3 regions of the Sodalis sp. RH16 genome follow, and region 1 is predicted to be linked to each of the others. Evidence: riboswitches for the same ligand, from Rfam matches in the RefSeq annotation. Region 1 holds a riboswitch; each other region holds the start of a gene.
What was found. A riboswitch is a leader RNA that binds a small molecule or an ion and turns the genes downstream of it on or off. The one in region 1 is predicted to bind cobalamin.
Positions count from the first base shown of each region.

Region 2: linked by a shared signal. The riboswitch ahead of btuB (TonB-dependent vitamin B12 receptor BtuB) and the one ahead of ACL2XJ_RS14130 (energy-coupling factor ABC transporter permease) in region 1 are both predicted to bind cobalamin.
Region 3: linked by a shared signal. The riboswitch ahead of ACL2XJ_RS22150 (cobyrinate a,c-diamide synthase) and the one ahead of ACL2XJ_RS14130 (energy-coupling factor ABC transporter permease) in region 1 are both predicted to bind cobalamin.

Region 1 is NZ_CP178737.1:3,067,455-3,075,488, forward strand. It holds gene ACL2XJ_RS14110 (hypothetical protein) at 1-365, shown strand, start outside; gene ACL2XJ_RS14115 (hypothetical protein) at 1,171-1,296, shown strand; gene ACL2XJ_RS14120 (hypothetical protein) at 1,311-1,523, opposite strand; gene ACL2XJ_RS14125 (hypothetical protein) at 1,517-1,705, shown strand; cobalamin riboswitch at 2,014-2,232, shown strand; gene ACL2XJ_RS14130 (energy-coupling factor ABC transporter permease) at 2,498-3,163, shown strand; gene ACL2XJ_RS14135 (hypothetical protein) at 3,165-3,518, shown strand; gene cbiQ (cobalt ECF transporter T component CbiQ) at 3,515-4,291, shown strand; gene ACL2XJ_RS14145 (energy-coupling factor ABC transporter ATP-binding protein) at 4,303-5,142, shown strand; gene rlmF (23S rRNA (adenine(1618)-N(6))-methyltransferase RlmF) at 5,378-6,352, opposite strand; gene ACL2XJ_RS14155 (hypothetical protein) at 6,568-7,422, shown strand; gene ACL2XJ_RS14160 (SDR family NAD(P)-dependent oxidoreductase) at 7,466-8,034, opposite strand, start outside.
Region 2 is NZ_CP178737.1:1,475,524-1,483,557, reverse strand. It holds gene ACL2XJ_RS06730 (MFS transporter) at 77-1,435, opposite strand; gene trmA (tRNA (uridine(54)-C5)-methyltransferase TrmA) at 1,720-2,829, opposite strand; cobalamin riboswitch at 2,961-3,148, shown strand; gene btuB (TonB-dependent vitamin B12 receptor BtuB) at 3,218-5,098, shown strand; gene murI (glutamate racemase) at 5,043-5,918, shown strand; rRNA gene ACL2XJ_RS06710 (16S ribosomal RNA) at 6,272-7,814, shown strand; tRNA gene ACL2XJ_RS06705 (tRNA-Ile) at 7,889-7,965, shown strand.
Region 3 is NZ_CP178737.1:4,862,852-4,870,885, forward strand. It holds gene cbiB (adenosylcobinamide-phosphate synthase CbiB) at 1-351, opposite strand, end outside; gene ACL2XJ_RS22150 (cobyrinate a,c-diamide synthase) at 437-1,801, opposite strand; cobalamin riboswitch at 1,930-2,113, opposite strand; gene pocR (transcriptional regulator PocR) at 2,295-3,221, opposite strand; gene pduA (propanediol utilization microcompartment protein PduA) at 3,762-4,046, shown strand; gene pduB (propanediol utilization microcompartment protein PduB) at 4,043-4,852, shown strand; gene pduC (propanediol dehydratase large subunit PduC) at 4,871-6,535, shown strand; gene ACL2XJ_RS22175 (propanediol/glycerol family dehydratase medium subunit) at 6,548-7,291, shown strand; gene pduE (propanediol dehydratase small subunit PduE) at 7,356-7,874, shown strand; gene ACL2XJ_RS22185 (diol dehydratase reactivase subunit alpha) at 7,947-8,034, shown strand, end outside.

The DNA of each region.
Region 1 (8,034 bases):
CTTTTGGCTCGCTGCTTTCCGCGCCTGGGGGAATAGGTGGAATAAAAACTGGGCCAGCTATTCCGCCAATTTCGCCACAAGGCACTGCCACTCCATCTCTTCCAACTGGAGCGAATATTCTTTCACAGCAGGGAGGACAGGGGCGCCCATCAACGGTTATTTCCACATTGGTTCTATTGCCCGGGGAAGGGGGACAGTCTGGTATGGGCGCGGGCGCGGGAATAAACGCGGTTGGGCATAATGGTCAAACGGCGGTATCTCCTGGCACTGGAGGAAGCGGGGCTGCTAATACAGAAAATACAGCGTCAGCTTTCTCCGGCGGCTCAGGAGCGCCAGGTATGGTTATAATATGGGAGTATGCATAATATGGCTAGATATGCACTTATTAATAAAGAAATTGTTGTCAATATCATATTATGGGATGGAATGACACCCGTTGTTTGGCCGGATAATACAATACCGATACTTATTACCGATGATTCACCTGTAGATATGGGGTGGTTATATAAACAGGACGAATTCATCGTTCCGCCTGTTAATGCTTAGACAGCATGGTTAATATTATATATTAATTTGTTTGACATTGTGATGTTTTTAATCAAATAAAACATTCCAGAATATACGGAAATTTTCAATAACGGGTTTTTAATTTTTTAACCTGTAAGTTTAAACGTGATTATATATATACAAATTTTGAATATATGCTCACTTAATCATTATATCCATTCGATAAAATTATTGGAGGATTTCTAATGACAACAAACAACTTCAAATCCTTTGCCGCAGGTGCCGGTGCTAACGTCACCGCCCAGGCGGATTATGAAGCCCTGGCGCCCCATGGTTTTGCTACGTTTACCTCCAGCGGCAATTTCACTGTGCCGGTAGGCGTTACAACGATTTATATTTCCGGATGCGCTGGCGGCGGTGGTGGTGGCGGTGGCGGCAGTAACAATATAGCAAATGCTTCCGGCTCTTGCGCTGGCGGGGGCGGTGCTGGTCAATCGATTCAGAGAGCGGTGTTCAATGTGACGCCAGGACAGGTAATTCCTATTACTATAGGTGGCGCTGGATCAGGAGGTACTGGAGGTGGACAGGGCTCAGACAATGCCACAAAGGGTTCTAACGGCGGGAACACGATAGTAGGATCATTAATCACCTTGTCGGGGGGAAATGGCGGCAGTGTCGGCCGGGCTGGTATCAGTACTGGAGCTTTGGGCGGAGGTGCGGGTGGTAGCGGATTTCCTCAAGGCGGTTCTGGAAGTGACAGTGCCTCACCGGGCGCAAATACTTCAATAAATGGCTGGCCTGGTTTATCGGGCAATGGTGGTAATTCGCCATTCGGTGGGGGTGGGGGCAATCAGCGCGCGGGTATTGGTAGTGCCGGCCTGAACGGTCTTCCAGCGGGTGGTTATGGGGCTGGTGGTTCGGGCGGCGCAACGCCATATTCTGGCGGTGGCAGTGGTGGAAATGGTGGCGCTGGTAGCGCTGGTTTTATAGAAATAGAGTGGTGAGGTGTATGGCAAACTATGCAGAAATTCAAAACGGTGTGGTCATAAATGTCTGTGTGTGGGATGGCGTTACACCTTTTGACGCTGGCGACGATATCCCACCAATTTTAATACCGGAAAATTCGCAGGCATGGATTGGTTGGGGATATACAGCTCCAGGCGGATTTGCCGCACCGCCAATTGAAATAATAGAATAATATTATAATGTCGCGCCGGTTGTTTTAATCGGCGCAATAAGCAGGTTGCTTGATTTCTTGATTTTTATAAAATTGATTTAGATGCATGTTTCTAATTAAATTTTATAAGGCAATATTTGATGTAAATCATATTTCACCGTTACAAATATTTTCCGGTATTTTAAGCACAACCCCCGCCTCCCTAACAAAATCTGATATCCACCCGCTAAGTTCTCCCGTTCATCATTTCTTCTTATCATGATCTACCGCAATAAAATCCCGCCATAAGGTTTAATTACCCCTTGACGTTAATTGAAAAAAAACTCAGGATAAATTTCCGAGATTTGGGTGCCTTAGCTTCGCGATCGCGAGGCGGGTGAAACGGAAAGCCGGTGCAGATCCCTTTTGGGATAATCAATATTCCGGCGCAGCCCCCGCTACTGTAAGCCTGACGAATTTACCTTCAGCCACTGTGTTTTATGACATGGGAAGGCGGTAAAGAAGAATGACGGCAAGCCAGGAGACCGGCCCATCTCATACAGGAAGTACCAATCCCCGGGGTGATGGGAAGGGTTCGGTTATAACTTCGCGGCGAGAGTGGTTAACATTCCCCGTGTCTGAACTTATTTTCCTTCCTTCACTGCCGCATGTTGGTTTTTTAATTTGTGTTATATACCCAATGGTTTTCAAGCGGCGGCAAGCGAAAAATCCCGATGAGGCTTACTCAGGCAGGTTATTCGAGTGAAAGAGTCTATTTAGCACAGCTGCAACGAGAGAGATGATGGGTATAGTTGACACTCGTGAGGATCAGGCATGCATATCGAAGATGGAATTTTACCGCTGACGGCGTGCGCCGTTTATTATGCCGTGACGGCGGTTTTTGTTGTGCCGGGCATCTATGAAATAAAACGAAAAATCAAAACTAATCTCGCTTATAAACCTTTCCTCGCCATGATCGGCGTCGCGGTGTTTGTTATCTCGGCGATGCATTTGCCGGTGCCGGTCACCGGCTCCAGCTCTCATCCGTGCGGCACGCCATTGGCGGCGATTATTATCGGTCCGTTCGCCACCGCGGTTGTGTCGATGATTGTGCTGTTTTTCCAGGCGGTCTTCCTGGGCCATGGCGGCATTACCACCATCGGCGCCAATACGGTCTCCATGGGCATTGCCGGGGCTTTTTCCGGTTACGCCGTGTGGAAATTCTTCAGGGCGTTTCGTTTTCCGTTATGGCTCGCCGCGGGCATGGCCGGCCTGGTGGGGGATTTGGTGACCTATCTCATCAGCGCGTTTGAGCTGGCGTTAAGCCTGCACGGCAACGTTCCGCTGGTGAAGCAGTGGATGATTTTTTTCATGGGCTACGGTCCGACGCAACTGCCGCTGGCGGTGGCCGAGGCGGTTTTTACCGCCGCGGTGCTGCAGGCCATGGTCAGCCGGCGTCCTGACCTGTTGCCGGGAATCTTGACGAGAACGGGAGCATAACATGTCATTGCAGATTGAGACTCCGACCGAAGAGGCGAAAAAGACCCAGTTTTTTGATGGATTCACCAAAACCATGCTGGCGGTCATGTGCGTTATACTGCTGTTTATCTTTGCCTCGGGAACCTATATGAGCACCCACAACATGGACGGCAGCGGTACGGATAACCACGTCAATGATTTGGCCACCGGCGTGGCGCACAAACCTCATCATCCCTTTGTGGAATTGCCGGGGGATGCCGAGGTGGGGGCCTTTTCCGTGGCCAACTTTTTCGCCGGCCTGATTGTGGGATATCATTGGCTGAAGCTGTTTGGCGGCAAGGGCAACGCCGTCGGGAGCAAAGAAGAAGAATCATGAGCCTGGCGCGTTTCGCCGATGAATCCTCCAGTCCCCTGCGCCGGCTGGACAGCCGGGTAAAAACCGTTGTTTTGCTGTCGGCGGTGGCGGTGGCTTCCGTCTTGAGCCAATGGTATCTGGCGCTGGCATTATGGCTGGCCGCCATCAGTCTGTTTTGCGTTATGCCCTTTGACCGCAGGGCATTGTTAAAACGCTTGATCATGCCGATGGGTATTGCCTGGCTGGTATTTTTAAGCGTGCTGTTCACCCATGGCAGCCGGCTGCTGTTCACTATTCCGCTTCACTACTTTTCCCTTGATGCCTATCAGGAGGGATTGGTCTTCGGTATTGTCCTTTTTTTACGCATCATGGCGGCGGTGACCCTGGTTGCCGCGCTGTCATTCAGCACGCCGATGATAGATATCCTGGAAACGCTGCGCCTTTGCAAAGTGCCGCATACCGTTATTGATATTGCGGATATGATGTATCGTTATGTTTTTATTATGCAGGATACCGCCTTTACCATGCGGCAGGCGCAAATCAGCCGCTTGGGAGAGACTGTTTCCTGGCTGCGCAGAGTCAGGGATACGGGTAAGGTCGCCGGCGGTATCCTCATCCGATCCCTGGACCGAAGCACGCGGATTTATCAGGCCATGCTGGCTCGCGGTTATGATGAAGACAGTCACGACCTGTGCTTTTTTACCACCAAGGTGCCAAGGCGGGATAAATTGATTGGCCTGGCCGCCGGCTTATTGCTGATATTGGTCGTCACGCTGAATGTGTTAAGCCGCTAACCGAGAAAACCATGGACATTATCAAGCTTTCCGACGTCAGCTTCTCTTATGACGGTAAACACAATGCACTGAATCATCTGGATCTGACCGTCGGCCAGGGCGAGCGTGTCGCTGTTTTGGGCCCCAATGGCGCGGGGAAGTCGACGCTGTTTCAGCTCTTTAACGGACTGTTGTTGCCTCAGGGCGGACGGGTGGTGGTGGATAGCCTGCCGGTGGTGAGGGAGAACTTCATTGAACTGCGGCGCCGGGTGGGCATGGTTTTCCAGGACTCAGACGACCAGCTGTTTAACGCCACGGTTTATCGGGAAGTCGCCTACGGCCTGGTTAACATGAAAATTGCCGGCGAGGAATTGGATAACACCGTACGCTGGGCGCTGAATATCGTCGGCATGGAGTCCTACATTCACCGCAATCCTTTTAATCTCAGCGGCGGCGAGAAGAAGCGCATTGCCCTGGCAAGCGTAATTGCGATGAAACCGAAGATCCTGGTGCTGGATGAACCCTTTAATGCCCTCGACCCCCGGTCGGCCAGTCATTTGGTGCATATGCTGAACGATATCAATAAAACCCTGGGCATCACCCTGATTTTTACCCTCCATGATATGGATATCGTTCCGCTGCTGGCGGACAAGGTCTATTTGATGGATAAAGGGGAAGTGGTTCTGGGGGGGAATCTCTCTGAGTTTTTCAATCAAAAAGACATTCTGCGGCGTTTCGAACTGAGATTGCCTCGGGTGGCTCATCTGGCGGAGCTGTTGATGCGCGACGGCCGGCTCGATGAAAAGGGGCTGCCGCTAACCATCGGTCAGGCCAAAGAGATGATAGAGGCGGCGCTGGCGCCCAAATCGTGATTATTCCATCCGGACGTGCCGATTTGCAAGGCCGGTTAGCGCCGAGGGTTATCTTGCTGACCCTTGTCGCCATGGCACGCCGGCGCCCGCCGAAGGTAATCCCGTTGAACCGTGTCGCCACGACAGGCCGGCGAGCGCCGAGGGTAACGTTGATTCTTGCTGTCGCCAGCCGCTAACGTTAACGGCTTGTCCTCGGCGGCTGTTTATAGGCTTCTCACTGCCGGGAGCCGCCGGGTTATTCCGGTTTCTGCCAGCGCTCGGCGGCCCATTGCGCCTGTTGTTCGGCATTCTGGAAGGTCCAGGCGATAAAGCGGCTGATTTTCTGGCCTTGGGCCATATCAATGGTGCGCACATCGTACGCATCGGCCAGCTTCAGGGCCTCATACAGCGGCGGCAGGGTGGTGTGCTTGGAAATCAGCGAGGTGAACCACAGGCAGTTTTTGCCTTTGCCGACGCTTTCTTCGACCATCTTGCCGACGAAGGCCAATTCACCCCCTTCACACCAGAGTTCGTTATTTTTACCGCCGAAATTTTGCACCGGCGTGTCCGCCACTTCGCCTTTGCCGAGTTTATGCAGCTTCAGCCGGGTGCTGGCGCGCGCCTCCTCCGCCGAACCATGGAAAGGCGGGTTGCATATAGTAGCGTCAAAGCGTTCTGCGATGCCGATGATATTGTCAAAAATAGCGTCGCTTTGCTTTTGGTGGCGCAACCGCACGCTGTTTCTCAGCGTGGGATTCATCTCCACCAGCATTTTGGCCGAATTCAGCGAGATTTTGTCATTTTCCGAGCCGGTGAAACGCCAACCGTACTCATGCTGGCCGATAATGGGATAAATACAGCTGGCTCCCACGCCCACATCCAGGATGGCGATATTTTTGCCACGGGGTATTTCTTGACCATTACCGTCCGCCAGCAAATCGGCGAGATAATGAATATAGTCCGCTCGGCCGGGAATTGGCGGACAGAGGTAATTCGCAGGAATATCCCAATGCTCGATACCGTAGTAATGTAGTAATAAGGCTTTATTCAGCATTTTCACCGCCGCGGGATCGGCAAAATCCACCGAAATGTCTCCCCAGGCATTGGGTTTAACGAACGGCGCCAGCGCCGGGCAACGGCCGATCAGCGCATCAAAATCATAGCGTGAACGATGGCGGTTCCGCGGATGCAGGTGGTTTTTTTGCTGCGGGAAGGTTTTCTTGTGTTCCATCGTTCAGATTCTCAGGCGGGTTGTTCCGGCGGCTAAGATAACACAATGTCCGGCGTAGGGGGGAGTGGACGGCAAAAAGCCGGAAAATCGATGCCGGAAAAAATCAGCCTTATCTTATGGCGTTTGGCGGCGATATTCCCCTCAGACATCGTCACCGCAGTTTGGACAATGGATGGAGAGGGGCAATTGCTATAGAATGAGTGTTCCTCTCGCAAATGGATATGCTGCAAAACGCCATGATCACACTTTTCCAGAAATGGGCGGCGGTGTTTTTATTGGGAAGCCTGTTGTCCACCTCCGCCGTTGCCGCGGTTAGCTGCGCTGACAAACATCGCAGGGTGAACGACAATAACAATCTCATCATGTTGGACGGCAATGCGAGGGGGAATATCAAGATGATGGTCTCCGGCATGGTAGGAAAGGATGTGAATGAACAGGCCTCCGGCAACATTCGCTTTGATCGCTGCGGTGTCTTGTCCGATGCGCTTTTTGATTATCGTAAATCCGAAGGCAGCGTGATCCTGCGGATGATCAACCATACCGTCAAAGCGCCGGGCGGCTGGGAATCCGACTATGAAATTACCGTCATCCTGGATAAAGAGGGGACCCAGACATTGGCGACCCACAAGCTGGGAAAAATCAATTTTTCCACCGATAAAACCGGTTTGATCGCCACGTCTACGGATGCTTTTACCATTAACGATCAAAAAGGCTTTACTACCACGGTGTATAGCTATGACAAGCGGCGCCGGCTGGTGAAAAGCGTCTCGCGCGGTTCGGATGCGCTGGCGAACGATCAGTACGTTTATAACTACGACAAAAAAGGCCTGTTAGCCACCACCGCGTCTTCGAAAGGCTCCACGACCTACCGTTACGATGACGCGGGAAGGGAACTGGGCTCCAATTCGGTTTCAACCACATCCATCAGCCAGATTTCCAAGATTGAAGAGTGCCAGCGCTTCGACGCGGTGGGGAATTGTGTTTTAAGCTACGGCCGGGAAACGGAAATCTTCCCTCTTTATGTCATAAAGCGCCACAGAAGCACGGCGATGCAATATCAATATTGGTAACGCATCCCACCTCCCCGGTCCCGGCGTGAAGCGACATTTTCAATCAAACGATGCTGTTCACCACGCCGCCGTCTACCCGCAATGCGGCGCCGGTGGTGGCGGAAGCTTGCGTTGAGCAGGTGTAGATCACAAGATTGGCCACTTCTTCCGGGGTTGCCAGCCGTTGCAGGATAGAAGTGGAGCGCTGGGTGCGTACGAAATCGGCTCCGGCCTCTTCGATGCTGATGCCTGCTTCCTCCGCGCTTCCCTTCAGCATGGCCCGGACCCCGTCGGACAGTGTCGGTCCGGGCAATACGGAATTCACCGTTACGCCGCTGCCGGCGGCAAGCTTGGCCAACCCGCCCGCAACCGCGAGCTGCGCCGTTTTCGTCACGCCGTAATGGATCATTTCAGTGGGAATATTCAGCGCCGATTCCGATGAGATAAAGACGATGCGGCCCCAATTGCGATCCAGCATGCCCGGCAGATAGAAGCGCGACAAGCGTACGCCGGACATCACGTTGGTTTGGAAATAGTGTTCCCATTCGTCGTCGTCTATTCTGAAAAAAGGTTTCGGGCCGTAGATGCCGGCATTATTCACCAGAATATCCGCCTTTGGTACCGCGTCCGTTA
Region 2 (8,034 bases), 1.6 Mb from region 1:
ATATCTTGTGCAATCAAGCTGTATTCGTTGATATTCGAGAGTACGACTGCGTATCGTCAGTTACATTTAAATAACATTAACCAAATTCAATGACTTTAAATCGAGGCACCAGCGTTTTCATCAATGCCCAGGCAATGAGGTAAGCTAATCCGCAAAACATAAACATAATGCCGTAACCCACGTTGATTTCTCCCAGCGCCTGATAATGATCGAACAGCGCGCCGGCGACCTTGGTAACGGCCACGCCGCCGAATCCGCCCGCCATGCCGCCGATACCAATTACCGAGGCAACGGCTTTGTTAGGAAACATATCAGATACAGTGGTAAATAAATTCGCGGACCATGCTTGATGAGCGGAGGCGGCAATACCAATCAGGATAACCGGCATCCAGAATCCTGCATGACCCAATGGCTGGGCCAGAAGGGCGGACAGCGGGAATATGGCGATAAAGAGCATAGCCCGCATACGGGCAACATAAGGATTAAGGCCTTTTTTCATGAACATGGCGGGAAGCCAGCCGCCGCCGATACTGCCCACCATTGTCATACAATATATCGTCGCGATGGGCAGCATCATTTGCGTACCTGTCATCTTGTATTGCGCGGTCAGATAGGCCGGTAGCCAGAACATAAAGAACCACCATACGCCGTCGGTTAAGAATTTACCGATGGCGAATGCCCAGGTCTGGCGATAGGCCAACAAACTAAACCAGGAAATCTTTTCGTGCTCCTGTTCCCGGTTTTGTTTCGAATCCACATCCTCGGAAATATAGTCGTACTCTGCTTGATTCAATTTTCCTTTGGTAAATAATTTCAACGGCAAATCAAACAATCTTTTCCAAAAGAATAAACAAACAAAGCCAATAACACCTACGATGGCAAACGTTGATTCCCATCCCCATTGGACAGCTAACCACGGAACGACCAAGGGAGCGAGGATGGCGCCTACATTTGCCCCCGAATTGAATATGCCGGTGGCGAAAGAACGCTCTTTCTTGGGAAACCATTCGGCGACGGCTTTAATAGCGCATGGGAAGTTTCCCGATTCTCCCAATCCTAAAACCAGTCGGGCGAACATAAATCCGGCTATCGTTATTGGCACCGATATACTCAACGAGGACAGCATAGCGGAAATCCCACCCCCTATCTGCGCCACAAAGGCATGCAATACCGCGCCAAGGGACCAAATGCCTAACACCCAGGCGTACCCCACCTTGCTTCCGGTAAAATCGACAAACCGTCCGGCAAAGAGCATCCCGATAGCGTAAGTAAATTGAAACACTGCTGCGATATTCGCGTAGTCGCTGTTGCTCCAGCTGAATTCTTTGGCTAGTGCCGGCTCCAACAGGCTCAGCACCTGCCGGTCGAGATAATTTATGGTGGTACCAAAAAACAGCAATGCGCATATTACCCATCGATAGTTTGTCCGAGACATCCTTCACCCCATTGAAAAACAAAACGTCATTTTATTTAATGTGAAAGTATATTTTAAATTTACATGGGATTTTTGATATGAAGCATGTCACATATCGATTAAGGCGGTAAAAATATATTCAGGGCCTGGCAGGGAGGGGCCCAAGAGTTGGGCATAAGAATGGGAAAATTGCCCCCCGACGGAGGCGTTTGCAGTCATGGGGCCAGTGGTGTCGGTAATGGCGGGAAATGATTATTCGCCGATGCGGGAATCGGCAGTGCAGAGCGCCCTGAAACAGGCGCCGCTCATTCAGGCGTTTTTGCCGTCAATAAGACGCCGCATTCCATATGACGGGTGTAAGGGAATTGATCAAACAGCGCCATGCGTATGATGTCGTGAGTTTGAGAAAGGGATTCCAAATTGCGGCACAATGACTCGGGATTGCACGAGATATACAGGATGCGCGGATAACACCGCACCAGCTCCACCGTGGCGTCATCCAACCCGCTGCGCGGCGGATCGACAAAAATAGTTTCGCAGCGGTAACTGGCCAGGTCGATATCTTTCAGCCGGGTAAATTCCCGTACACCCTGCATGGCCTGGGTAAACTCCTCCGCCGACATGCGGATGATATGCACATTGCCGATATGGTTGGCGGCAATATTATACTGTGCCGCTTCCACCGAAGGCTTGGCTATCTCCGTCGCCAGCACCCGCTCAAAGTTACGCGCCAGCGCCAGCGAAAAATTCCCGTTGCCGCAGTACAGCTCCAGCAAGTCTCCCCGGGCGTCTTGGGTTGCCGCCAGCGCCCACTCCAGCATATGGATATTGACGGCGGCATTCGGCTGGGTAAAGCTGTTTTCAATCTGCCGGTAGATGAGTTCCCTTCCCGATACCGGCAATCTTTCATCCGCATAATCCCGGTCCAGGCAAATTTTGGTTTTGGCGGCCCGGCCGATGAGATTTACCGCAAAACCCTGCGCCCGCAATTCATCCCGCAGCGCTGCGGCGGCCTCGCGCCATTCGTCATCCAACGGACGGTGGTATATCAGCGTGATGACCGCTTCACCGCTCATGGTGGTGAGATAATCCAGCTGAAAAAGCTTACGGCGTAAAACCGGCGAAAGGCGCAAGGCCTGGATCATTGCCGTCATCAACCCATTGATTAACTCGCTGCCGGCGGCAAAGAAATCGATGCGGATACGCTCTTTGGTGAGCGGATCAAACATGATGTGGTAGAGGTCCTGCTCTTCATGCCAAATCCTGAATTCGGCTCGCATCCGGTAATGATTTACCGGTGAACGGAATATTTCCGGCTCCGGCGCCCGGTAAGCTGCCATCATCGCTTTTAGTCGGGCGGCTTTTTCAGCCAATTGCGTTTCGTAAGCGTCGATAGGCAACGTCTCGGTAGTCATGATGATTTCTCGTCGATATGGGCCAACTTTATCGGTTTGTGGGGATTGTAGGGGATAAATGGATGATGTCCAATGCTGTTCAATTTATAATTTCTTACCTAATGAGTTCTATAGACATAATTATCCCTTTGATTGTAGGATATTTGCCCGGTCTCTTGTGAGTTAAAAGGGAATCCAGTTCTAAGCTGGAGCTGACGCGCAGCGGTGAGGGGACGTCAGGGCGATAGCGGAAGCAGACACTGTCTTTTCGACGGGAAGTCGTCGCCTGGTGTTAAACACATCCCAAGCCCGAAAACCTGCCGGTATTTCGTCGCAATATCCCTGTTTATCGCGTGCTATCAAACACGGAACCTGCGGCATCCTATTTTATCTATTGGATGCTACGTCAATGTTGACTATCAAAAATACCGTTCTGGCGGCATTGTCCGTTACGACATTCTCCGGGTGGGCGCAGGATAACAACGCTCCAAACGGCAGTAATGACACACTTATTGTTTCGGCAAATCGTTTTCCACAGCCGGTTTCATCAGTGCTTGCGCCCACCAGCGTCGTGACCCGCGAGGATATCGACCGTGGCCAAATCAAATCGGTAGCTGAAGCCTTAAGCCGTTTACCGGGCGTGGATATCGCGCAATACGGCGGACTGGGACAGCAAAGCTCTCTGTTCATTCGCGGCACCAATTCCAGTCACGCCCTGGTGCTCATCGATGGCGTGCGTTTGAATCAGGCTGGGATTTCCGGCTCATCCGATCTTAGCCAAATTCCCATCTCTCTGGTTCAGCGCATCGAATTTATCCGCGGTCCGCGCTCCGCCGTCTACGGCTCGGACGCCATCGGCGGGGTGGTCAATATAATCACCACCCGCGAAAAACCCGGAACCACCCTGAGCGCCGGCATGGGTTCAAAGGGTTACCAAAGTTACGATGGGTCCACTCAGCAGCGGCTGGGGGATAATACCGTGGCCACGGTGGCGGGAAATTACACCTATACCCGCGGATTCGATGTGCAGGCCAATTTGCCCGACCCTTATGGCGATCCGGCGCAGCCCGACCGGGACGGATTCATGAGCAAGACCCTGTTCGCGTCGTTGGATCATACGTTCAATCAACAGTTCAGCGGTTTCGCGCGGGTGTATGGCTACGACAATCGTACCGCTTATGACGGCACCTATGCCTATACCGACCCGGCGCATGAAGATGCGCTGCTCGATACCCGCCAGTTATATAGCCGCACCTATGATACCGGCCTGCGTTTTCAGGAAGGTATATACGCCTCCCAGCTCTCATACAGCTATAGCCATACCAAGGACTATAACTACGATCCCAAATACGGACCCTATTCGGCTTCCGCTACCCTGGACGATTCCGATCAATACAACCTGCAATGGGGCAATACCCTCCACGTCACTCACGGTCTGGTCAGCGCCGGGGTGGATTGGCAGAAACAGACAACCGAACCCGGTACCGACTACCTCACCGATGGCTACGAGCAGCACAACACAGGCATCTATGCCACGACGCAGCAGCTTTTCGGACCGGTGACATTGGAAGGCGCGGTGCGGGGAGATGACAATTCACAATTTGGCTGGCACGGCACCTGGCAAAGCAGCGCCGCCTGGGAGTTTATCGAAGGCTACCGCCTGATCGGCTCTTACGGCACCGCGTACAAGGCGCCGAACCTGGGCCAGCTCTACGGCGCTTATGGCGGTAACGCCAACCTGGATCCCGAAGAGAGCAAACAATGGGAAGGCGGCGTTGAAGGACTGACAGGTCCGGTGGACTGGCGTATTTCGGCTTATCGTAACGATATTGATAATCTCATCGATTACGATACGGCGGATGAACGCTACTACAATATCGGCAAAGCCCGTATCAAAGGGGTGGAATGGACCGCCTCGGTAGATACCGGCCCGCTCCGGCATCAATTAACCCTGGAATATCTCGATCCCCGAGACGCCACCACGGACCAGATCCTGGCCCGCCGGGCCAAGCAGCAGATAAAATACCAGTTGGATTGGCAAGTGGCGTCCATTGACTGGTCTCTTAACTACCATTACCTCGGCCAGCGTTATGACACGGATTATAACACTGAACAGGTGGTGAAGATGGGGGGCGTCAGTTTATGGGACATTGCCGCTTCTTATCCGTTAACGCCACACCTGACGGTTCGTGGTAGAATAGCCAATCTGTTTGATAAAGAGTATGAGACAGCTTATGGCTACCAGACCGCAGGACGAGAATTTTATCTCACGGGAACCTATTCCTTCTGACGGTAGCAAGACAAAACGACCCACCATCCTGATTTTTGATTCAGGGGTGGGTGGTTTATCCATTTATGATGAAGTGCGGGAGTTACTGCCGGATCCGCATTATATCTATGTTTTCGATAATGAAGAGTTCCCCTATGGCGAAAAGCCGGAAGACTTTATTGTCGAGCGAGTGGTCAATATCGTCGCAGCTGTTCAGCAATTGCACGCGCTGGATATGGTGATTGTGGCCTGTAATACCGCCAGCACTATCTCCTTACCCGCTTTACGGGAGCGTTTTGCCTGCCCGATCGTCGGCGTGGTGCCTGCGATCAAGCCTGCCGCCAAACTTACTCGCAATGGCATCGTCGGCTTATTGGCTACCCGCGCCACGGTACACCGTACCTATACCCATGATTTGATCGCCAAGTTTGCCGCCGACTGCCATATCATCACCTTGGGTTCAGCCGAACTGGTTGAATTGGCAGAAGCCAAACTGCATGGTGAAACCATTGCGCTCCCCGTTTTGCAAAAAATTCTGCGGCCCTGGCTGCGGCTAGTCGAGCCGCCCGATACGGTGGTGCTGGGCTGTACCCATTTCCCCTTGTTGGCGGAGGAGCTCAAAGCGGTGTTGCCTGACGGCACCCGGCTGGTGGATTCAGGTTCCGCGATTGCGAAACGCGCGGCCTGGCTTATCGCACATGAAATAACCGGTACCGGCTCTACGAGTGAAAATAAAGCCTATTGTTTAACCATGACGCCGCAATCGATGGAATTGTTGCCGGTTTTGCAGCGTTATGGCTTCTTTTCACTGGAAAAATTGTCTATGACGACGCCGTCTTGAGTAAGAATTAGCCTGTCAGCGAAAAATCTGCAATAAGCGCTTGCCACGCCTCGGGAAGTCCCTATAATGCGCCTCCACTGACCGGGATTAACCGCTGCGACGGACCGGGTCGGGAAGGGAAAAGCGCTTTGTTAAAACAAATAAAAGCTTGACTCTTCAGCGGGAAAACGTAATATACGCAACCCGCGCCAGGTGAGATTTAGACCTCCCCGGCCATGCTCTTTAACAATTTATCAGACAATCTGTGTGGGCACTCACAAGACCGTATCGAAACACAACAATACAAGTCTTAGAGTGTTTACCAGTTAATTCAGTAATGAATGAAACAGTAGATTCTTTGAGCATCAAGCTTTTAATTGAAGAGTTTGATCATGGCTCAGATTGAACGCTGGCGGCAGGCCTAACACATGCAAGTCGAGCGGCAGCGGAAAGTAGCTTGCTACTTTGCCGGCGAGCGGCGGACGGGTGAGTAATGTCTGGGGATCTGCCCGATGGAGGGGGATAACTACTGGAAACGGTAGCTAATACCGCATAACGTCGCAAGACCAAAGTGGGGGACCTTAGGGCCTCACACCATCGGATGAACCCAGATGGGATTAGCTAGTAGGTGGGGTAACGGCTCACCTAGGCGACGATCCCTAGCTGGTCTGAGAGGATGACCAGCCACACTGGAACTGAGACACGGTCCAGACTCCTACGGGAGGCAGCAGTGGGGAATATTGCACAATGGGCGCAAGCCTGATGCAGCCATGCCGCGTGTGTGAAGAAGGCCTTCGGGTTGTAAAGCACTTTCAGCGGGGAGGAAGGGGTTGGATTGAATAGATTCAATCATTGACGTTACCCGCAGAAGAAGCACCGGCTAACTCCGTGCCAGCAGCCGCGGTAATACGGAGGGTGCGAGCGTTAATCGGAATTACTGGGCGTAAAGCGTACGCAGGCGGTTTGTTAAGTCAGATGTGAAATCCCCGAGCTTAACTCGGGAACTGCATTTGAAACTGGCAGGCTAGAGTCTCGTAGAGGGGGGTAGAATTCCAGGTGTAGCGGTGAAATGCGTAGAGATCTGGAGGAATACCGGTGGCGAAGGCGGCCCCCTGGACGAAGACTGACGCTCAGGTACGAAAGCGTGGGGAGCAAACAGGATTAGATACCCTGGTAGTCCACGCTGTAAACGATGTCGATTTGAAGGTTGTGGCCTTGAGCCGTGGCTTTCGGAGCTAACGCGTTAAATCGACCGCCTGGGGAGTACGGCCGCAAGGTTAAAACTCAAATGAATTGACGGGGGCCCGCACAAGCGGTGGAGCATGTGGTTTAATTCGATGCAACGCGAAGAACCTTACCTACTCTTGACATCCAGAGAAGACTTCAGAGATGAGGTTGTGCCTTCGGGAGCTCTGAGACAGGTGCTGCATGGCTGTCGTCAGCTCGTGTTGTGAAATGTTGGGTTAAGTCCCGCAACGAGCGCAACCCTTATCCTTTGTTGCCAGCGAGTAATGTCGGGAACTCAAAGGAGACTGCCGGTGACAAACCGGAGGAAGGTGGGGATGACGTCAAGTCATCATGGCCCTTACGAGTAGGGCTACACACGTGCTACAATGGCGCATACAAAGAGAAGCGAACTCGCGAGGGTAAGCGGACCTCACAAAGTGCGTCGTAGTCCGGATTGGAGTCTGCAACTCGACTCCATGAAGTCGGAATCGCTAGTAATCGTGGATCAGAATGCCACGGTGAATACGTTCCCGGGCCTTGTACACACCGCCCGTCACACCATGGGAGTGGGTTGCAAAAGAAGTAGGTAGCTTAACCTTCGGGAGGGCGCTTACCACTTTGTGATTCATGACTGGGGTGAAGTCGTAACAAGGTAACCGTAGGGGAACCTGCGGTTGGATCACCTCCTTACCGAAAGATGCGCGTCGAGTGACGTGTCCACACAGATTGTCTGATAACAGTATTGAGCAAGAAAAACCTTCTATAGGCTTGTAGCTCAGGTGGTTAGAGCGCACCCCTGATAAGGGTGAGGTCGGTGGTTCGAGTCCACTCAGGCCTACCATTCCTTCCCATGCTGCGTTGCGGCGCCACTCGTTTATTATTATAAACTTCGTGACCCCACGCCTTGCCT
Region 3 (8,034 bases), 1.8 Mb from region 1:
TTCCAGGGTATCCGCCCGCAGGGCGTGATACACCGCCATGGCGGCATCGCGCAGACAGCGGGTGGCCAGCAGGGTATAGGTTAACCAGGCCTCCGCCAGCCACTGCAGCCAGGGATTGAACGACAGTAATCGCAACACCAGGTCCGCTATCAGCCAGGTTCCCCCCACCACCGTCAGCCACAGTATGCCGCCGCCCGCATAGAGCATGGATTCGCCGGGGCAACAGCGGCGGATCAGCCGCTGCATTCCGCTGATGGCGTTGCCCATCCAGCGTACCGGATGGGGCCAATGGGGAGGGTCCCCCAGCCACAGATCGAGAAAATAACCGACAATATAGGCGCTGAGCGTCAACATGCCGCGTCTCCCCGCACCAAAAGCATACCGGCATCGCTCATGGATATGACCGCCTGTTGAACAGGCAATATCGCAGCAGTCGTCATAATTGCGCGCATCCCAGATCAAGCCAGCGTTTCACCATGGCGGGCCGCTGGTAGAAGTGCACGTGGAGATAGCTGGCGAAAATGTTGCCGCCGCCGTACCCGCCCGCCCACTGGTGGACGTCCCCGTTGGCGGCGGTTTTGCTCATGCGAAACAGCGGCGTTTCATCGGTGATGTATTCGGAGTGGTGGAACTCGTGCCCGCGCAGGGTTTCACCCCGGCCCGCCAGCAGATTGTCGCTTAACGACCGGCCTTCACAATAACCGAAGCGTTTAAGCCCCTGGGTCATGCGGCTAAAGCCCTGCAGCAGTCCCACCATGGGATAGCTGGTGCCGTCCTGTACTATCAGCGCCGCCCCCAGATACATCAGGCCGCCGCATTCGGCATAGATGGCGGCGCCGTTCTGTCCGGCGCGCAGCAGCGCCTGGCGCATGGGCCGATTATCCGCCAGCTGGGTCGGGAACATTTCCGGGAAACCGCCGCCGAGGTAGATCATTTGGCAGGGAGGCAATACCCGATCGTGCAGCGGACTGAAACGGATAATTCGTACGCCGATATCCTGCAGCATCCGCAGGTTGTCGGGATAATAAAAATTAAACGCCTCGTCGTCCGCCAGGGCCAGGGTCAGCCTGGAATAACGCTCATGGCCCGGCAGCGCGGGCAGCCGGCCTCCATCGGGGCGGCACTCGGCCAATGCCAGCAATCTATCCAGATCGATATGTTGCTCAACGCCGTCAGCCAACTGCTCCCATTGGGTTTGCCCGCGTTCGGACTCCCGCGCCGGAATCAGCCCCAGATGGCGGGAGGGTAAATTCCAGTCAGGCAATGGCGGCAGGTAACCCAATACCGGCACATTGCAGTAGCGCAGGATGGCGGTTTTGATGAGGTTGAAATGATTTTCCGAGGAAACGCGATTGATAATGACGCCGGCGATATTCACCGCCGGGTCAAACTGCTTGAACCCCAAGACGACTGCCGCCGCCGAGGTGGAAACCGCTTTGCCGTCGATAACCAGTATCACCGGCACCCGCAGCTGCTTGGCCAGGGATGCGCTGCTGCACCGATCCCCATCGCTGCCCAGCCCGTCGTAAAGACCCATGACGCCTTCAATGATACCGATATCGGCACCGGACATATGACGGTTGAACAGACCGTTCAGCGTTGACGATTCAAGCATATAGGCATCGAGATTGTGCGAGGGAATACCGCTTACCGCCTGATGCCAGCCGGTATCGATATAATCCGGCCCGCATTTGAAGGGCTGCACCCGCAAACCTCGCCGCGCCAGGGCGCGCAGCAGTCCCAGGGTGAGCAAGGTCTTGCCTGTCCCGCTTTGCGCGCCGCCGATGAGTATCGCTTTCATCTTCATCCCGTTACTCCCCAGAGGCGCCGCTGGGGATTGTCGCAAACAAAGGCTGCGGGAGACTCACTGTCCCGACGGCATTGTTGGGACAACCCGCTTCCCGCCGAAGGAGTTGTTACCGAGCCTATAAAGGCTATAGGCAATCAGGCAGGTTTTCTGGCTTGGCGTCATCCTTCTCCGAACCTTCCCAATCGGCTGAGATCAGTGGTTATCACGGAGTCGTCGGCATCACAGCAGCGGGGGCTGCGGAGGATTTTCACCTCCTTCCCTAACGGCCTTGCGGCACGTTTCACCTGAATGCAAAATGTACTTTTCCACAGCGGCCGGCGGCCCTGGTGAAGCCGGGCAATCGGCCGTTGATGACTAATGTAAAGTATTCAAAGGTGAATATACCCCCTTTCGGATCAAAAAAAATGTTCGCGGCGGCGGATTTATTTGGAATTTATCGGATGGCGATAACATTTTTTTGTTACGTCAATTTAAAGGGATAAAATTAATTAAATAAAGCAACGATATCTTTATTTTCCGGCGGCGAAAAGCGCTGTTCACGATAGGCCTGAGGAGTAATACGGTAGGTTTGGCGAAATAACTTGCAAAAGTAGCTTGCCTGAGAAAATCCGAGATTGCGGGCAATAGTGGCGATGGGCCAATCGCTTTGTTCAAGCATCTGCCGGGCGCTTTGCATACGCAATTGATTAACATAAGCGTTGAAGCCGACCCCCTGGTATTTCTTGAACAGTTTGCTGAAATAATAGGGACTGAGGTAGACCATCGCCGCCACGTCTTCCAGCCGCAGATCCTCGAAGTAATGATTGTCGATGCAGCGCAACGCTTTTTTCATCTTGCTCTCGTGCTGGCTGGGAACCGCCGTCCGGCGTTCTAGCGGCCCGTCGCCGTGCTCCTTGAATACCACCACTTCCAACTGCTGTTTCAGGTAGTTATCCACAATCATTTTCAGCAAATCGGCGGATGAGATGAGGCGATCGAAATCCACCACCGGAATTTTTTCATAGCTTTCAGTTAATTGATAATCTTTTTGCCAAGCCCTGCTGGTACAGTCCTGCACCGAAGGCAGGGTTACGGTGTCATGCACCCGGACCTGTCCGCATAAGACAAACCCAACCAAATGTCCGCTGATAAGCAGCGGAATGGAGAAGTCGGTCAGGCCGGCGTGGCAGCGGTAAATGCAGGGCTGATTGGATTTTGACGCTTCCAGTCCGCCGCACCTGTCGCTCATACGGCAGCGCCGGCTCATCTCCGGATCCTGGCGCATTAATTGACAAAAAGGGGTGAAGTGATATAAATCCGAGACTTCCTCGCCGTGAATATTCACCACCACAACCGCCAGATTGGTGGCATTAGCGAAATCCTGCGCGATTTTATTTATCAAATCTGAATCCATGAAACTACCGGAATTCATATTCCCCCCTTTCTTCTTCAAAGCTACCTTAGATTCAATCATTTTTTACCCATTTGATAATGTGCTCCGGTACACAATTATCAAAACGGGGGTTCGATAGCACATAAGGCTAAACGCCGTTTCCCGCCGCGCCGGGAGAACGCCGCAGGTAATAAATAGTAAAACCATAATCAATTTTAAGCGCCCATCGGACTACAGATACCGTCAATGCTGGGTTTGTCGTTTTAAATCAGATAACACTTTTTCGTTATTATTCATTTTCTGTGGAATGAGCATTATCAGCTCAGATCATAACTTTTCTTACTTTTCAAGTCGGTTAATTGAATACTGAAACTTCAATTACGGATATTTGCTATGGCTGTTCATTCCCCCCTGACCGGTCACAGCTCGCTTTATTAAATAATCAAACCTAATTTTTGCTATAGCCGCGCCAATCATTTTCGCTATTTACAATGCAGGACGGCCATTAATTTTCACGGCGTTTGGGTATATTTCCAGCCGGACACCCAACGCATATCAACGATTGGTCGAGGTAACAAAATGCAACAAGAAGCCCTGGGTATGGTTGAAACCAAAGGTCTCACCGCCGCCATCGAAGCGGCCGATACGATGGTGAAGTCGGCCAATGTCGTGTTGGTCGGTTATGAAAAAATCGGCTCCGGTCTGGTTACGGTGATTGTACGCGGCGACGTAGGGGCGGTGAAAGCCGCCACCGACGCCGGCGCCATGGCCGCGGCCAACGTCGGCGAAGTGGTGGCGACCCATGTTATTCCGCGCCCCCACGGGGATGTGGAGAAGTTTTTGCCGAAAGGAATACGTGAATGAACACCGATAAAGCCATTGAGGAGATTTTGGCTAAGGTGATGGAAAAAATCGGTGAAGGCGCCACGGCGTCTCCTTCTCACACACCCTTGGATAAAGGTCCGGATATGTCGGAGAAAACCTGTAACCTGACTGAATTTGTGGGTACGGCCATCGGCGATACCATTGGCCTGGTGATTGCCAATGTCGACAGCGAGGTGCTGTCGGCGATGAAGCAGGAAAAACATTACCGCTCCATCGGCATTCTTGGCGCACGTACCGGCGCCGGTCCGCAGATCATGGCGGCGGATGAGGCAGTGAAAGCCACCAACACCGAAGTGGTCAGCATTGAGCTGGCGCGCGATACCAAAGGCGGCGCCGGCCACGGCTCTTTGATTATCTTTGGCGGTGAAGATGTCTCCGATGTCAAGCGGGCGGTGGAAGTGGCGCTTAAGGAGCTGGATCGGACGTTTGGCGACGTTTACGCCAATGACGCCGGCCATATCGAACTGCAATACAGCGCCCGCGCCAGCTATGCGCTGGAAAAGGCCTTCGGCGCGCCCCTGGGCAAAGCCTGCGGCGTGATTGTCGGCGCGCCCGCCGCCATCGGCGTGGTGATGGCCGATACGGCGGTGAAATCCGCCAATGTGGATGTGGTGGCCTACAGTTCCCCCGCCAAGGGCACCAGTTTTAGCAACGAAGTCATTCTGGTGGTATCCGGCGATTCCGGCGCGGTCCGTCAGGCGGTGATCTCCGCCCGTGAAATCGGCAAAACGCTGCTCGGTACGCTGGGCGCCGCGCCGCAAAACGATCGCCCGTCTTATATCTGATTCCTTAGGGGGGATGGCATGAAATCCAAGCGATTTGAAGCATTGGCGAAACGGCCGGTTAACCAGGACGGATTCGTCAAAGAGTGGGTGGAAGAAGGCTTTATAGCCATGGAAAGCCCCAACGATCCCAAGCCGTCCATCAAGATAGTCAACGGCAAAATCACCGAACTGGACGGTAAGCCTCGCGAGCAGTTTGATCTGATTGATCATTTTATCGCCAACTACGGCATCAACCTGCCCCGCGCCGAAGAAGTCATGGCGATGGACTCGGTGAAACTGGCCAAGATGCTGTGCGACCCGAATATATCGCGTGGGGATATCATTCCGCTCACCACCGCCATGACGCCGGCAAAAATCGTCGAAGTGATGTCGCAAATGAACGTGGTGGAAATGATGATGTCGATGCAGAAAATGCGCGCTCGCCGTACTCCGTCGCAACAAGCCCACGTGACCAATATTCAGGATAACCCGGTGCAAATCGCCGCTGATGCCGCTGAAGGCGCGTTCCGCGGTTTCGATGAACAGGAAACCACCGTGGCGGTGGCGCGCTACGCGCCGTTTAACGCCATCGCGCTGCTGGTAGGCTCGCAAGTGGGCCGTCCCGGCGTATTGACGCAATGCTCGCTGGAAGAAGCCACCGAACTGAAGCTGGGCATGCTGGGCCATACCTGTTATGCGGAAACCATTTCCGTCTACGGTACCGAACCGGTATTCACCGACGGCGACGATACGCCGTGGTCAAAAGGCTTCCTGGCCTCTTCTTATGCCTCCCGCGGTTTGAAAATGCGCTTTACCTCCGGCTCCGGCTCGGAAGTGCAAATGGGCTACGCCGAGGGCAAATCCATGCTGTATCTGGAGGCGCGCTGTATTTTCATCACCCGCGCCGCCGGCGTGCAGGGGCTGCAAAACGGTTCGGTCAGCTGTATCGGTATTCCGTCCGCGGTGCCCTCCGGCATAAGGGCGGTGTTGGCGGAGAACCTGATTTGTTCTTCTCTTGATTTGGAATGCGCGTCCAGCAACGACCAGACCTTTACCCATTCCGACCTGCGCCGTACCGCCCGTCTGCTGATGCAGTTCCTGCCGGGAACCGACTTTATCTCCTCCGGTTATTCCGCCGTGCCGAACTACGACAATATGTTCGCCGGTTCCAATGAAGACGCGGAGGATTTCGATGACTACAACATCCTCCAGCGGGACTTGAAGGTGGACGGCGGCCTGCGGCCGGTGCGGGAAGACGAGACGGTGGCCATCCGCAATAAAGCGGCGCGGGCGCTGCAGGCGGTATTTGCCGGTATGGGCCTGCCGCCCATTACCGATGAGGAAGTCACCGCCGCCACCTATGCCCACGGCTCAAAAGATATGCCGCCGCGCAATAAGGTGGAAGACATCAAGTTCGCCCAGGAAATCATCGAAAAGAACCGCACCAGCCTGGAAGTGGTGAAAGCCCTGGCGGAGAACGGTTTCCCCGATGTGGCGCAAAGCGTGCTGGATATGCAAAAGGCCAAGATCGCCGGCGACTATTTACACACTTCGGCCATCATCATCGGCAAGGGCCAGGTGCGGTCGGCGGTGAACGATATCAACGATTATGCGGGTCCGGCCACCGGATACCGTTTGGAAGGCGCGCGGTGGGAAGAGATCAAAAACATTCCCAATGCGCTCGATCCCAACGAATTGGGCTAAAAGGCGGCCATAATGGAAATTAACGAAACGCTGTTGCGGCAGATCATCGGCGACGTATTAAACCAGATGCAGACCGGGGACAACCCTATCTCCTTTGCGCCCTCGCCCGCCGCCGGAAACGGCCCTGCTGCCGGCGCCTCCAGAGGCGCCGCAGGCAACGGTATCTCCGCTAACGGCATTCCCGGCGACAACATTCCCGGCGATAAACAGCCCAACGGCTTTTTAACCGTCATCGGCGACGCCAAACCCGGCGCCCGCAAGGATGAAGTGGTCATCGCCGTCGGACCGGCGTTCGGCCTGTCGCAAACCACCAATATCACCGGCGTGCCGCACCAGCGGATTCTGCGGGAGCTGATTGCCGGCATTGAGGAAGAAGGGATCCGCGCCCGGATCATCCGCTGTTTTAAATCCTCCGACGTGGCCTTTGTGGCGGTGGAAGGCAATCGGCTCAGCGGCTCCGGTATCTCGGTGGGCATTCAGTCCAAAGGCACCACGGTTATCCATCAGCGCGGCCTGCCGCCGCTGTCGAATCTGGAGCTGTTTCCCCAGGCGCCGCTGCTGACGCTGGAAACCTATCGCCTGATCGGTAAAAACGCCGCCCGCTATGCCAAAGGCGAATCGCCTGATCCGGTGCCGACCCTCAACGATCAGATGGCCCGACCCAAATACCAGGCCAAGTCGGCGGTGCTGCATATCAAAGAAACCAAATATGTAGTGACGGGTAAACAGCCGCAGGAACTGCGCGTCGCGCTCTGAACGCCGCCATGTCACCTGTCTCAACGTGGACCGCTCCCGGCGGGAGCGAATAAAGGTAACGACGATGAATGCACAAGCAATTGAAACCCTGGTGCGCGACGTGCTGGCGCGCATGAACAGCCAGGATACGGCGCCCGAGGCGGCGGTCCCCACCACGGCGGGCCGCGTTCGCGCCGGCGTGGCGGACTATCCGCTGGCGAATAAACATCCGGAGTGGGTAAAAACCGCCAGCGGCAAAACCCTGGACGATTTGACCCTTGAAGGCGTGCTGAGCGGGAAGGTCACGGCCCAGGACGTGCGCATTACGCCGGAAATACTCCGCATCCAGGCGGATATCGCCCGCGCCGCCGGCCGTGGTTTGCTGGCAATGAACTTTGAACGCGCCGCCGAGCTTACCGCGGTGCCGGATGAGCTGGTGCTGGAAATCTACAATGCTTTGCGCCCTTTCCGTTCCAGTAAAGAAGAACTGCTGGCTATCGCCGATGAGCTGGAGAGCCGCTATAACGCCGCCATCTGCGCCGGTTTCGTGCGTGAAGCCGCCGAACTTTATGTCCAGCGCAAAAAGCTGAAAGGCGACGATTAACCACAGATCACCCACTACAGATCTCCAACTACAGATTTTTAACGACAGGATGACCGGCGGGCGGAGCGACTCATGGTTTATATCGTAGGTGTGGATATCGGCAACTCGTCCACCGAGGCGGCGCTGGCTGAAGTCTCCCCCGGCGGGGAGCCGCGCTTTA